DNA from 2 places in the Kocuria tytonicola genome. Region 2 is predicted to be linked to the other one. Evidence: predicted binding sites of a transcription regulator. Region 2 holds the regulator's gene; the other holds the start of a gene.
The links. The regulator HspR, encoded in region 2, represses chaperone genes until heat shock. The targets are predictions, from matches to a motif close to AAGTTGAGTCNNNNNGACTCAACTT.

Region 1: EAE32_RS00620 (Hsp20/alpha crystallin family protein) is a predicted target of HspR. The motif match lies at 2,047-2,071, and genes of this name have one in related genera.

The regions. Positions count from the first base shown of each region.
Region 1 is NZ_RDEX01000001.1:128,099-133,410, reverse strand. It holds gene EAE32_RS00625 (MMPL family transporter) at 1-1,418, shown strand, start outside; gene EAE32_RS00620 (Hsp20/alpha crystallin family protein) at 1,492-1,965, opposite strand; gene EAE32_RS00615 (ChaB family protein) at 2,321-2,740, shown strand; gene EAE32_RS00610 (GNAT family N-acetyltransferase) at 2,850-3,329, opposite strand; gene EAE32_RS00605 (1-phosphofructokinase family hexose kinase) at 3,391-4,353, shown strand; gene surE (5'/3'-nucleotidase SurE) at 4,423-5,277, shown strand.
Region 2 is NZ_RDEX01000001.1:718,815-724,126, forward strand. It holds gene dnaK (molecular chaperone DnaK) at 1-984, shown strand, start outside; gene EAE32_RS03245 (nucleotide exchange factor GrpE) at 987-1,610, shown strand; gene EAE32_RS03250 (DnaJ C-terminal domain-containing protein) at 1,695-2,744, shown strand; gene EAE32_RS11945 (heat shock protein transcriptional repressor HspR) at 2,746-3,264, shown strand; gene trmB (tRNA (guanosine(46)-N7)-methyltransferase TrmB) at 3,477-4,334, opposite strand; gene EAE32_RS03265 (multidrug effflux MFS transporter) at 4,462-5,312, shown strand, end outside.

The DNA of each region.
Region 1 (5,312 bases), 590 kb from region 2:
GCCACCGCGCGGAGACCGCCCACCGCCACCGGGCTGCCGCCCAGCGTGCTTCTGATCGCTCTGCCACCGAGCAGGGTGTTCCCCACCGGGGCGCCCAGGGTTCGGCCACCGAGGGAGTCGAGGACTCGACCGGCGCGCTGGATGAGGCCGCGGGACCGGGACGTGAGGGGACACCTCGCGCGGCAGAGCGCGCAACCGGTCCGGCGGGCGCCGCGGGAGCCGGGGCCGCGGCAGCAGCGGCGCTCGGCACGGCGGCTCAGGGTGCAGCGCACCCCGCGCCGGAGAACGAGACGGGCGCCCCCCGTTCCGGGACCACCGGCACGCCGGCTGCGGCCCACGCGGCCCGCCACGCGGCGTCGTCCCCGGAGCACGAGGAGGGCGCGGCGCCCACCGAGAGCGATCGGGTCCGTGCCCTGCGCTACGGCCGTCACGCGGCGGCGTCGGCGGACCACGCCGTGGCCGCCGTGGACGTGGCCCTCGTGCCCGCGGATGCCGCCCTGCGGCTGACCAACCAGGGGCTGCGGGTGCTGCCCAACGTGTGGGAGTCCGAGGAGAAGCTGCTCGCCTCCCTGGCCGCCGAGGACCGTGAGGAGGCCGCGCCGCACCGGGGCATGCACAAGCGTGCGGAGTTCGGGAAGGTCATGGTGGCGGGGTACCCGGTGGTCGTCGCGCGTCCGAAGGCGGCGCTCGCCCGTACGGACGCACCCGTGGTGATCCACTGGCACGGCGGCGCGTACGTGCACCCCGTGACCACCACGCACTGGCGGTGGATCGACGCCCTGATCCAGCGCACGGGTGCCACGGTGCTCGTGCCGGGCTACGGTCTCGCCCCGGACCACACGGTGGACGAGGCACTCGTGCTGGCCGACGGCGTGTGGGACCTGGCGCGCACGCTGGGCACCCGGGTGTTCGTCTCCGGCGACTCCGCGGGTGGCGGTCTGGCGGTGGCCCAGGCCATGCGGCTGCGCGACGCCGCGGCATCGCCCGCCCGGGAGACGCACCCGGGGGCGGCACCGTCCATCCCGGCGACGCCCGAGGGCCTGATCCTGATCTCCCCGTGGGTGGATGCGACCGTGAGCAACCCCGAGATCGAGGAGTACCGGGACGTGGACCACATGCTGGACACCGAGGGCCCCCGGGCCGCGGGCCGCTGGTGGGCGGGCACCCGTGAGGTGACCGACCCCGTGGTCAGCCCCGCGTTCGGGGACGTGCACGGGCTGCCGCGCACGTTCGTGCTGCAGGGGGACCGGGACATGCTCTACCCGGACACCATGGAGTTCGTCACGGACCTCGTGCGTGCCGGTGTGGACACCACCACGGTGGTGTGCGAGGGTGGCCCGCACGTGTACGCGCTGATGGTCTGGTCCGTCCGCGCCACCGAGGACCTGGACCGGGTGGTGCGCTGGATGGGTCACTGACCCGCACGGCGCCGAACAGAGCAGTGGGCCCGCAGGAGATCTCCTGCGGGCCCACTGCTGTCTCAGGTGGAGCTCAGTTCTCGGAGTCCTCCGAGGACTCGGGCGACTCGTCCTTGTGCCCGTGCTCCAGCACCACGCCGTCCTGGTTCTGACCGGTGGCCACCTGGATCTTGCGGGGCTGGGACTTGGGGGAGACCGGGATGGTCACGGTCAGCACGCCGTTGTCGTAGGCGGCCGTGATGTTCTCGGTGTCGATGCCCTGGCCCAGGTTCAGCTGGCGCACGAAGGAGTGGTTGCGGCGCTCCCGCACGATCCACTTGGTGTCCTTCTCCGCGGAGGGCAGACGGCGCTGTGCGCGGATGGTCAGCAGCTGGCCGTCCACGTCCACGTCCACGCTGGTGGGGTCGATGCCCGGCAGGTCCGCGGCGAGGTAGTAGTTGGAGCCCCGGCGGAAGAGGTCCATGGGCATCTGCTCCAGCCCGTTGCGGGTGGAGAGCACCTGGTTGGCGAAGTTCTGGACCTCGGAGAACGGATCGAAAGTAGCCATGACGGTCATTCCTTCCCTGTGCAGCACATCCGTGGTGTGCCCCGCTGCCCTGCTCGTCCCGCGGACGTGGAGCCATCACGTTTCTTGAGTCCCTCTGACTCAACTACGGAAAATATAGCACTCACCTCGACGGAGTGCCAGAGCTTGGGGCACAAATCTTGAGTGGCCACCGCTCAAGGCAAAGTCCTGCCCCCCCGGCGGCGGGGGCTTGCCGCTCCGGCGGCTCCCCGGCTGCCTGCTGCGCCGTGGTGGCCCGCGGAAGCCGGGCCACGGCGCCCCGAAAGGGTGGGCCACGGCGTCGTCGGCATCCGTAGGATGGTGGCCCCAGAGATCCGAACCGCGTCAGGAGGACCCCGTGCCCAAGGCGAAGAAGAACGGCCGCGCGCGGCAGGACGAGATCCCGTCCACGCTGCAGCGCTCCGACGAGAAGGCGCAGGACACGTTCGCACAGACCTGGGACTCCGCCCAGGACGAGTACCACGACGACGCCCGTGCCGCACGCACCGCGTGGGCGGCGATCAAGCACACCCACGAGAAGGTGGGGGACCACTGGGAGCCCAAGGAGGAGAACGGGCCGTCCGACGACAGTGCCGAGAAGGGCGGCCTGAACTCGGAGGACACCGCCGGGGGAGTGGACGCCAACGCCTCCAAGGAGCATCTCTACGAGATCGCGCAGGAGCTGGACGTGCAGGGCCGCTCGGGGATGACGAAGGACAAGCTGGTGGACGCCATCGAGAAGGCGAACGACAAGAAGACGCGGGACGCCCGGCAGTAGCCACTCCCCGAGCGTCCACGGTGACCGGGGTGCAGTTCCACCCACGAGAGCGCCGACACCGCGGGCAGAACTGCACCCCAGAACCTTTCGAGGGCGCGCAGGGAACGCGCTACAGCTGACGCGCCAGGAACACCGATGCGGTGGTGGACTCGTGGAAGGACTCCACGGGCTGGTAGCCCCGGTTGCGGAACATCGCGATGCCCTCGGTCATCTCGGGGTTGAGGGACACCACCGCCGTGAGCGCGCCGAACGCCCGGACCTTGTTCTCCAGGGCGCGCACGAGGGTGCGGGCGTGGCCCTTGCCGCGGTGCGCCGGGGCGACCCAGATCCGGCGCAGCTCCACACGCTCCTCGTCCAGCTTCCGGACCGCGCCGCACGCGATCACCTCGCCCGTGACGAGGTCCGTCATGAGGAAGAAGTCCCCGTGGGGCGGGGTGACGTCCTGGGGCCCGGTGACCTCCGTGAGCTCGGGGTCGAAGCCGCCGTCGATCCGGTGGTCGAGCTCGCTGAAATAGGCGCTCAGGGCCTGCCGCGTGTGCTCACTGGCGGCCTGACCCTCCACGATGCGGACCGGTTCGGTGGCGTTCATCCCACCATCGTGACAGCTGCGTGTCCTGTTCACCAGCACCCGCGTGGGGTAGTTTTCGTGCGTGACCGACACCCGTTCCAGCGCGAAACCGCGCCTCTCCGTCCTGGTTCCCACGCCGCTGCTGATCACGGAGATCACCGAGCCGGCCGCGTACCGCAACCGCAGCCCGCACGAGTCGGACGTGCACATGCACCCCGGTGGCCAGGGACTGTGGGTGGCCCGCATGGCGGGATCCCTCGGAGCGGACGTCTCGGTGAACGGCCCGTTCGGCGGGGAGCTGGGTGCGTTGATCCGCTCGATGCTGGACGGGCTGGGCATGCAGGTCAACGCCGTGCGCTACGGGTACGGCAACGGCGGCTACGTGTACGACCTGCGGGGCGACGACCGCGAGACCGTGGCCCACATGCCGCCGCCGGAGCTGTCCCGGCACGAGCTCGACGATCTCTACGGCACGGCGTTCGTGGACGCCCTCGCCTCGGACGTTCTCACGGTCACGGGGTCCGAGCCCGGGGACGTGGTGCCGGCGTCGTTCTTCGGCCGTCTCATCCGGGACACCCGGGACGCCGGGACCACCGTGGTGGCGGACCTCAGCGGCGCACCCGCGCTCGCGGCCGTGGACGCCCACGTGGACGTGCTGAAGATCAGCCACGAGGAGGTGCGGGACCTGGACCTCGCCCCGGACGACACCCCCGAGTCCCTCGTGGCAGCCGGGCGGGCGCTCGTGGAGCGGGGCGCGGGCGCCGTCGTCGTCTCCCGGGCCAAGGACCCGGCGCTGCTCGTGGAGCACGACGCGGTGCGCGAGGTCTCGGCGCCCTCGATCACCCCGCTGGACCACCGCGGCGCGGGGGACTCCATGACGGCCGGCATCTCCGTGGGGCTGGCGCGCGGCCTCGACCTCGTGGACGCCGTGGCACTCGGGGCCTCCGCCGGCGCGCTCAACGTGGCCCGGCGCGGCCTGGGGACAGGGAACCGGACCACCATCGAGAAGTTCGCGCGGCAGATCACGGTGCGCACCGTCTCCTGAGAGCCGGGGGCCCGCAACGCAGACCTCCCACCCTGGCCCGGGTGCCGGGCGCGTGCCACCATGGACCCCATGCACATCCTGGTCACCAATGACGACGGCATCTCGTCCCCGGGGCTGGCGGTTCTGGTGCGGGCCGCGCTGGACCGCGGGCACACCGTCACGGTGGCCGCGCCGGCCGAGGAGTACTCGGGTGCGAGCTCGTCCCTGTCCGGCGAGGAGATCGACGGGCGGATCGCCCTGGTGCCCGCGGACCCCCCGCACATGCCCGAGGGTGTGGAGTGCGTGGGGGTGCGGGCCGCCCCCGCCCTGATCGCGTTCCTCGCGTCCTACGGGGCGTTCGGCCCGCGCCCGGACATGGTGCTCTCGGGCGTGAACCTGGGTGCGAACACGGGCAAGGCCACGCTGCACTCGGGCACCGTGGGCGCCGTGCTCACGGCCGCGTCCCATGGCATCCCGGGCATTGCGGTCTCCATCACCTCGGGTGCCCCGCAGCACTGGGAGACGGCGCTGCTGGTCACGCGCTTCGCCCTGGAGCGCTGGGAGGGCCGGGCCTGCCACGAGTGGATCCTCAACCTCAACGTCCCGGACGTCGCCCCCGAGCGGCTGCGCGGTCTGAGGCCCGCGCGGCTCGCGAGCTTCGGCGCGGTGCAGGCGCAGATCGGGCGCGGGGACGAGAAGCACATCGCCGTGACCTACAGCGCGGAGACGGGTCCCGAGGAGCCGGACAGCGACCACCACCTCCTCACCCACGGCTGGGCCACCGCCACCCTGCTGCGCGCGCCGGTGGACGATCCCCACCAGGACCTGCGCACCGTCACCCCCGCGGAGCTCGGCATCGCGGACCCCGCTGCGGACGACGCCGCCGCCGCAGCCTCCCCGGGGAGCGTCACCGTGGACGCCGCCACGGTCATGCGCTGGACCTGAGGCTCACCGGTCCCCTGCCGGCGACCACGGCGGCC
Region 2 (5,312 bases):
TTCAAGGACGTCATCGCCGAGGCCGGGATCAACGTCTCCGACATCAACCACGTGGTGCTCGTGGGTGGTTCCACCCGCATGCCCGCCGTGGTCGAGAAGGTCACCGAGCTCGCCGGCAAGGCCCCGAACAAGGGCGTGAACCCGGACGAGGTCGTGGCCGTGGGTGCCGCCATCCAGGCCGGTGTGCTCAAGGGCGACCGCAAGGACGTGCTGCTGATCGACGTGACCCCGCTGTCGCTGGGCATCGAGACCAAGGGCGGCGTGATGACCAAGCTCATCGAGCGCAACACGGCCATCCCCACGAAGCGCTCCGAGACCTTCACCACCGCGGAGGACAACCAGCCGTCCGTGTCCATCCAGGTCTTCCAGGGCGAGCGCGAGTTCACCCGGGACAACAAGAACCTGGGCACGTTCGAGCTGACCGGCATTGCGCCGGCTCCCCGCGGCATGCCGCAGATCGAGGTCACCTTCGACATCGACGCCAACGGCATCGTGCACGTGTCCGCCAAGGACAAGGGCACGGGCAAGGAGCAGTCGATGACCATCACGGGCGGCACCTCGCTGTCCAAGGAGGACATCGACCGCATGGTCAAGGACGCCGAGGCCAACGCGGACGCCGACAAGCAGCGCCGTGAAGCCGCGGACCGCCGCAACAACGCGGAGCAGACCGCGTACTCGGTGGAGAAGCTCATCAAGGACGACGAGGGCGCCATCCCCGAGGACGTCAAGACCGAGGTCCAGGCGGACGTGGACGCCGTCAAGGCCGCGCTCGAGGGCGATGACGACGACGCCGTCAAGACCGCGTTCGAGAAGCTGCAGTCCTCGCAGACCAAGATCGGTGAGGCGCTGTACGCCCAGTCCCAGGCCGAGGGCGCCGCGGGTGCCCAGCCGGGTGCCGAGGGTGCCGCCGGCGCCCAGGCCAAGGACGACGACGACATCGTCGACGCCGAGGTCGTGGACGACGACAACGACGGGAAGAAGTGAGCATGAGCGATTCCGAGAACACCCAGGGTGGCGGCCAGTCCGTGCCGGAGGATCCGGAGCAGCCCGCTCGCCCCGACCAGGACAGCGCCGAGGGGCAGGAGGGGCTCACCGTGGACGACATCCTCGACACCCCCCAGTCCCAGGACGCAGAGGCCGCGGACGCGGCGTCGTCGGACGGCGACGCCGCCCCGGCGGGCGACTCCGAGGGCCACCGGCTCGCGGAGGAGCGTCTCGAGGACCTGCGTCGGCTGCAGGCGGAGTTCGTGAACTTCAAGAACCGCACGGCACGGGAGAAGGACCAGCTGCGGGACTTCGTGTCCGGCGAGATGATCGCCGCGCTGCTGCCGGTGCTGGACGACGTGGACGCCGCCCGCAAGGCGGGGGACCTCGAAGAGGGTCCGTTCGCGGCGATCGCCACCAAGCTCGAGGACGCACTGGTCAAGAAGGGTCTCACCCGCATCGGTGAGGTGGGGGAGAACTTTGACCCCACCATCCACGAGGCCGTGATGCAGCAGCCCACCGACGAGGTGGAGCCGGACCACGTGTCCATGGTGCTGCGCTCGGGCTTCAAGGTGGGCAACCGGGTGGTCCGGGCGGCCCAGGTGGCCGTGGCGGCGCAGCCGTAAGGCACACCATCTCCTCGGGGCGGGTCCACATGACGGGACCCGCCCCGAGCCGCACCGAGGAAGAACTCACAGGAAGGAGGCGTCATGGCCAGTCAGGACTGGATCGACAAGGATTTCTACAGCGTGCTGGGCGTCTCCAAGGACGCATCCCAGGCGGACGTCAAGAAGGCGTACCGCAAGCTGGCCCGCACGTACCACCCGGACCAGAACCCGGGGGACGCGGCCGCGGAGAAGAAGTTCAAGGACATCACCGAGGCCAATGCGGTGCTGTCCGACCCCGAGGAGCGTGAGCAGTACGACGCCATCCGCGCCATGGGCTCCGGCGCCCGTTTCACGGCCGGTGGACCCGGCGGGGCGGGTGGTGCCGGCGGCGCGGGCTTCGAGGACATCTTCGGGGACCTGTTCAACGGCGGCGGGGGCGGCGGACGTCGGCGCTACACCACCTCCAGCGGTGGTGGCGGCGGGGGTTTCGAGGACCTCTTCGCGCAGTTCGGGGGTGCCCAGGGCGGCAACACCCGGTTCAGCACCGGGGGCGGCTTCGGCGGGCAGCCCGGCTTCGGGGGCCAGGGCGGCTACCAGGCACCTCCCACCAAGGGCGAGGACATCCACACCACCACCACCATCCCGCTGCGCTCCGCCTTCCGCGGCACCACGGTGAAGCTGCGCCGCGGCAACGGGCAGTCCACCACCGTGCGCGTCCCGCAGGGCGTGAAGGACGGCCAGCGCCTGAAGATCGCGGGCAAGGGCCACAGCGGGCCCGGGGGCAACGGCGACCTCTTCGTGACCGTCAAGGTCAAGGAGCACCCGTTCTTCACCCGTGAGGGCCAGGACGTCCACGTCACGGTGCCGCTCACCGTCTCCGAGGCCGGTCTGGGTGCCACGGTGCAGGTGCCCACCCTGGACGAGGGTCACGTGAACCTGAAGGTCCCCGCGGGCACGTCCTCCGGGCACCGCATGCGCGTCAAGGGCAAGGGCTTCACGTCCGGGTCCACCACGGGCAACATGATCGTCACCGTGCAGATCCAGCTGCCCGCGGACCTCGACGACGCCGCACGCGAGTCCCTGCGCGAGTTCGCCCGGGCCACGGAGGGCTTCGATCCCCGTGCGTCCCTGAGCGAGGAGGCGGCGAGCTGAGATGGCCCTGGACTTCACCCAGCCCGTCTTCGTGATCTCGGTGGCCGCCGAGCTCGCGGACATGCACCCGCAGACCCTGCGCCAGTACGACCGCATGGGTCTGGTGACCCCGTCCCGCGCCTCCGGGCGGGCACGGCGCTACTCCCAGATGGACGTGCAGAAGCTGCGCCAGATCCAGGAGCTCTCCCAGGAGGGGGTGTCCCTGGAGGGGATCAAGCGCATCATGCAGCTGGAGAACCAGGTGCAGGCGCTGCAGTCCCGGGTCACCGAGCTGTCCGAGGAGCTGGACCAGGAGCGCCAGGCACGGCGGGAGCGGGACATGATCTTCACCGCCGGTTCGGAGGGGGACGTGGTGCGGATCGCCCGCGGCACCCGCCGGGCACCGCGCAAGGTCTCGCAGGCACTCATGCTGTACCGCCCGGCCAAACCGGGCTCCGTCACCCACGACCGGGGAACAGAACGGGACGAGAACTCCCGTGACACTCCGGGACGCCCGGCGCGCCGGCGCAGCGCGCGCTGACCCTTCGCGGCTGGGCTCCGCGACGGTCGGCCCAGGGAGCTCTGAGGGGCCGCGCCGACGGTCCGTCCAGCGGGGCTCAGCGTGCGGTGACCCGCCGGGCCCATTGACGCAGAACGCCGCACCACCGAGGTGGCGCGGCGTTCTGCGTCTCTGCGGCCGGGCTCCTGCGGTCCGTGTTCCGGGCGCGAGGTTGGACCGAGGGGTCGGTGGCCTCAGCGACGCCGATAGGTCAGGTCACGGGGGATGCGCCCGGCCTCCGTGGCCTTGCGCTCGAAGCTCGTGAGGATCCGGCCGTCCCAGCGCGGGGCCCAGCCGGTCTCGGGGTGCTCGTCGTCCGCCACGGGCCCGGGGTGCAGGTTCTCGAAGTCCGCGTCCGAGGCGTCGAGCACCTCGCGCATGACTACCGCGTACTCCTGCCAGTCCGTGGCCAGGCGCCACAGCCCGCCCGGCGCGAGCACGCGGGCCGCGAGCTCCGCGAAGGCGGGGGAGACCAGGCGACGCTTGTGGTGGCGGGTCTTGTGCCAGGGGTCCGGGAAGAACACCCACAGCTCGCTGACGGATGCCGGTTCGAGCATGTGCTCGAGCACCTCGGGGGCGTTGGCCTGTGCCACGCGCACGTTCGTCACGCCCGCCTGCGCGGCCTTCATGAGCAGGTCCGCCACACCGGGCTTGTAGACCTCCACGGCCAGGTGATCCAGCTCGGGGTGTGCCACGGCGTGGGCCACGATCGCCTCGCCCAGCCCGGAGCCGATCTCCACCACGAGCGGTGCGGTGCGTCCGAACACGGCCTCGCGGTCCAGCCGGTAGGAGGGGTCCACGGAGGTGTCGGTCTGCACGCGGGGGATGTCCAGCACCCAGTCACCGGCGTGCTCGTCCCACGCCTTCTGGCGCTTGGGGGAGAGCCGGTCACCGCGGCGCACGAACGAGTACGGCTGCCGCGGGAACGCCACGGTGGCCGGGGCGCCGTCGCCGGCGGCAGGAGAGCCCGGCAGGGCGGCGTCGTCCGCGGAGGGCCGCGGTGCGGGGCGGTGTGCTTCGGAGGGCTGCGGAGTGCGGTCGCTGGATTCCATCGTGGAACATCCTAGGCGGGCCGTGAGGCAAGGTCACGACGCCGCGGGGCCAGCTCTAGGATTGAGGCCCACCCGCCCGCGAGCACCACCCGTGGGCACCCGACCCGCGCGATCCAGGAGATGCCGCATGCCCCAGGAGCACGAGTCGCCACACCCCGAGCCCCAGCACCCCGAGCCCCGGCACCCCGAATCGAAGGACCCGGCGCCGCCGCCCCGCAGCTCCCCGGGCCCCGAGCCCTCCGATCTGGTGCCCAGCAGGCTGGCGCTGGGCCCGCGCCGGGACCGGATCGTGCTCGTGGGCTCGCTCGGCATCCTCTCCGCCGTGAGCCCCATGGCCACGGACATGTACCTCGCGTCCCTGCCGCAGATGGCGCAGTGGTTCGGTGCGCCCGCGAGCCTGGTGCAGCTCACTCTGACCGCCTACATGGTGGGCATGGCCGCGGGGCAGTTCCTCCTGGGCCCCCTCTCTGACGTGCTCGGGCGCCGCCGGCTGATGATTGCGGGGAACCTGGTCTTCCTGCTGAGCTCCGCGGGGATCATCCTGGCCCCGGACGTGCGGCTCGTGCTCGCGCTGCGGCTGCTGCAGGGCGTTGCCGGGGCCGCCGGGGTGGTGATCGCGCGCGCCGTCGTCTCGGACATCGCCCGTGGCCGCAGGGCCGCGCAGCTGTACTCGGTGCTCTCGCTCATCACCTCCCTGGCCCCCGTGGTGGCACCGCTCGCGGGCGGGGTGATCGCCTCCGTGGCGGACTGGCGCACCGCCTTCGCGGTGCTCACGGTCTTCGGCGCGGTGATGCTCGCGTGCTCGGTGCTCGTGGTCCCGGAGACCCTGCCGCCGGACGCCCGCTCCCGGGGTGGGCTCGGGCGCACCCTCCGCAATGCGGGTGCCGTGCTGGGGGACCGCCCGTTCACGCTCTACGCCCTGAGCTTCGCGTTCGCGTTCGGAGCCCTGTTCTCCTACATCTCCGCCTCCTCGTTCGT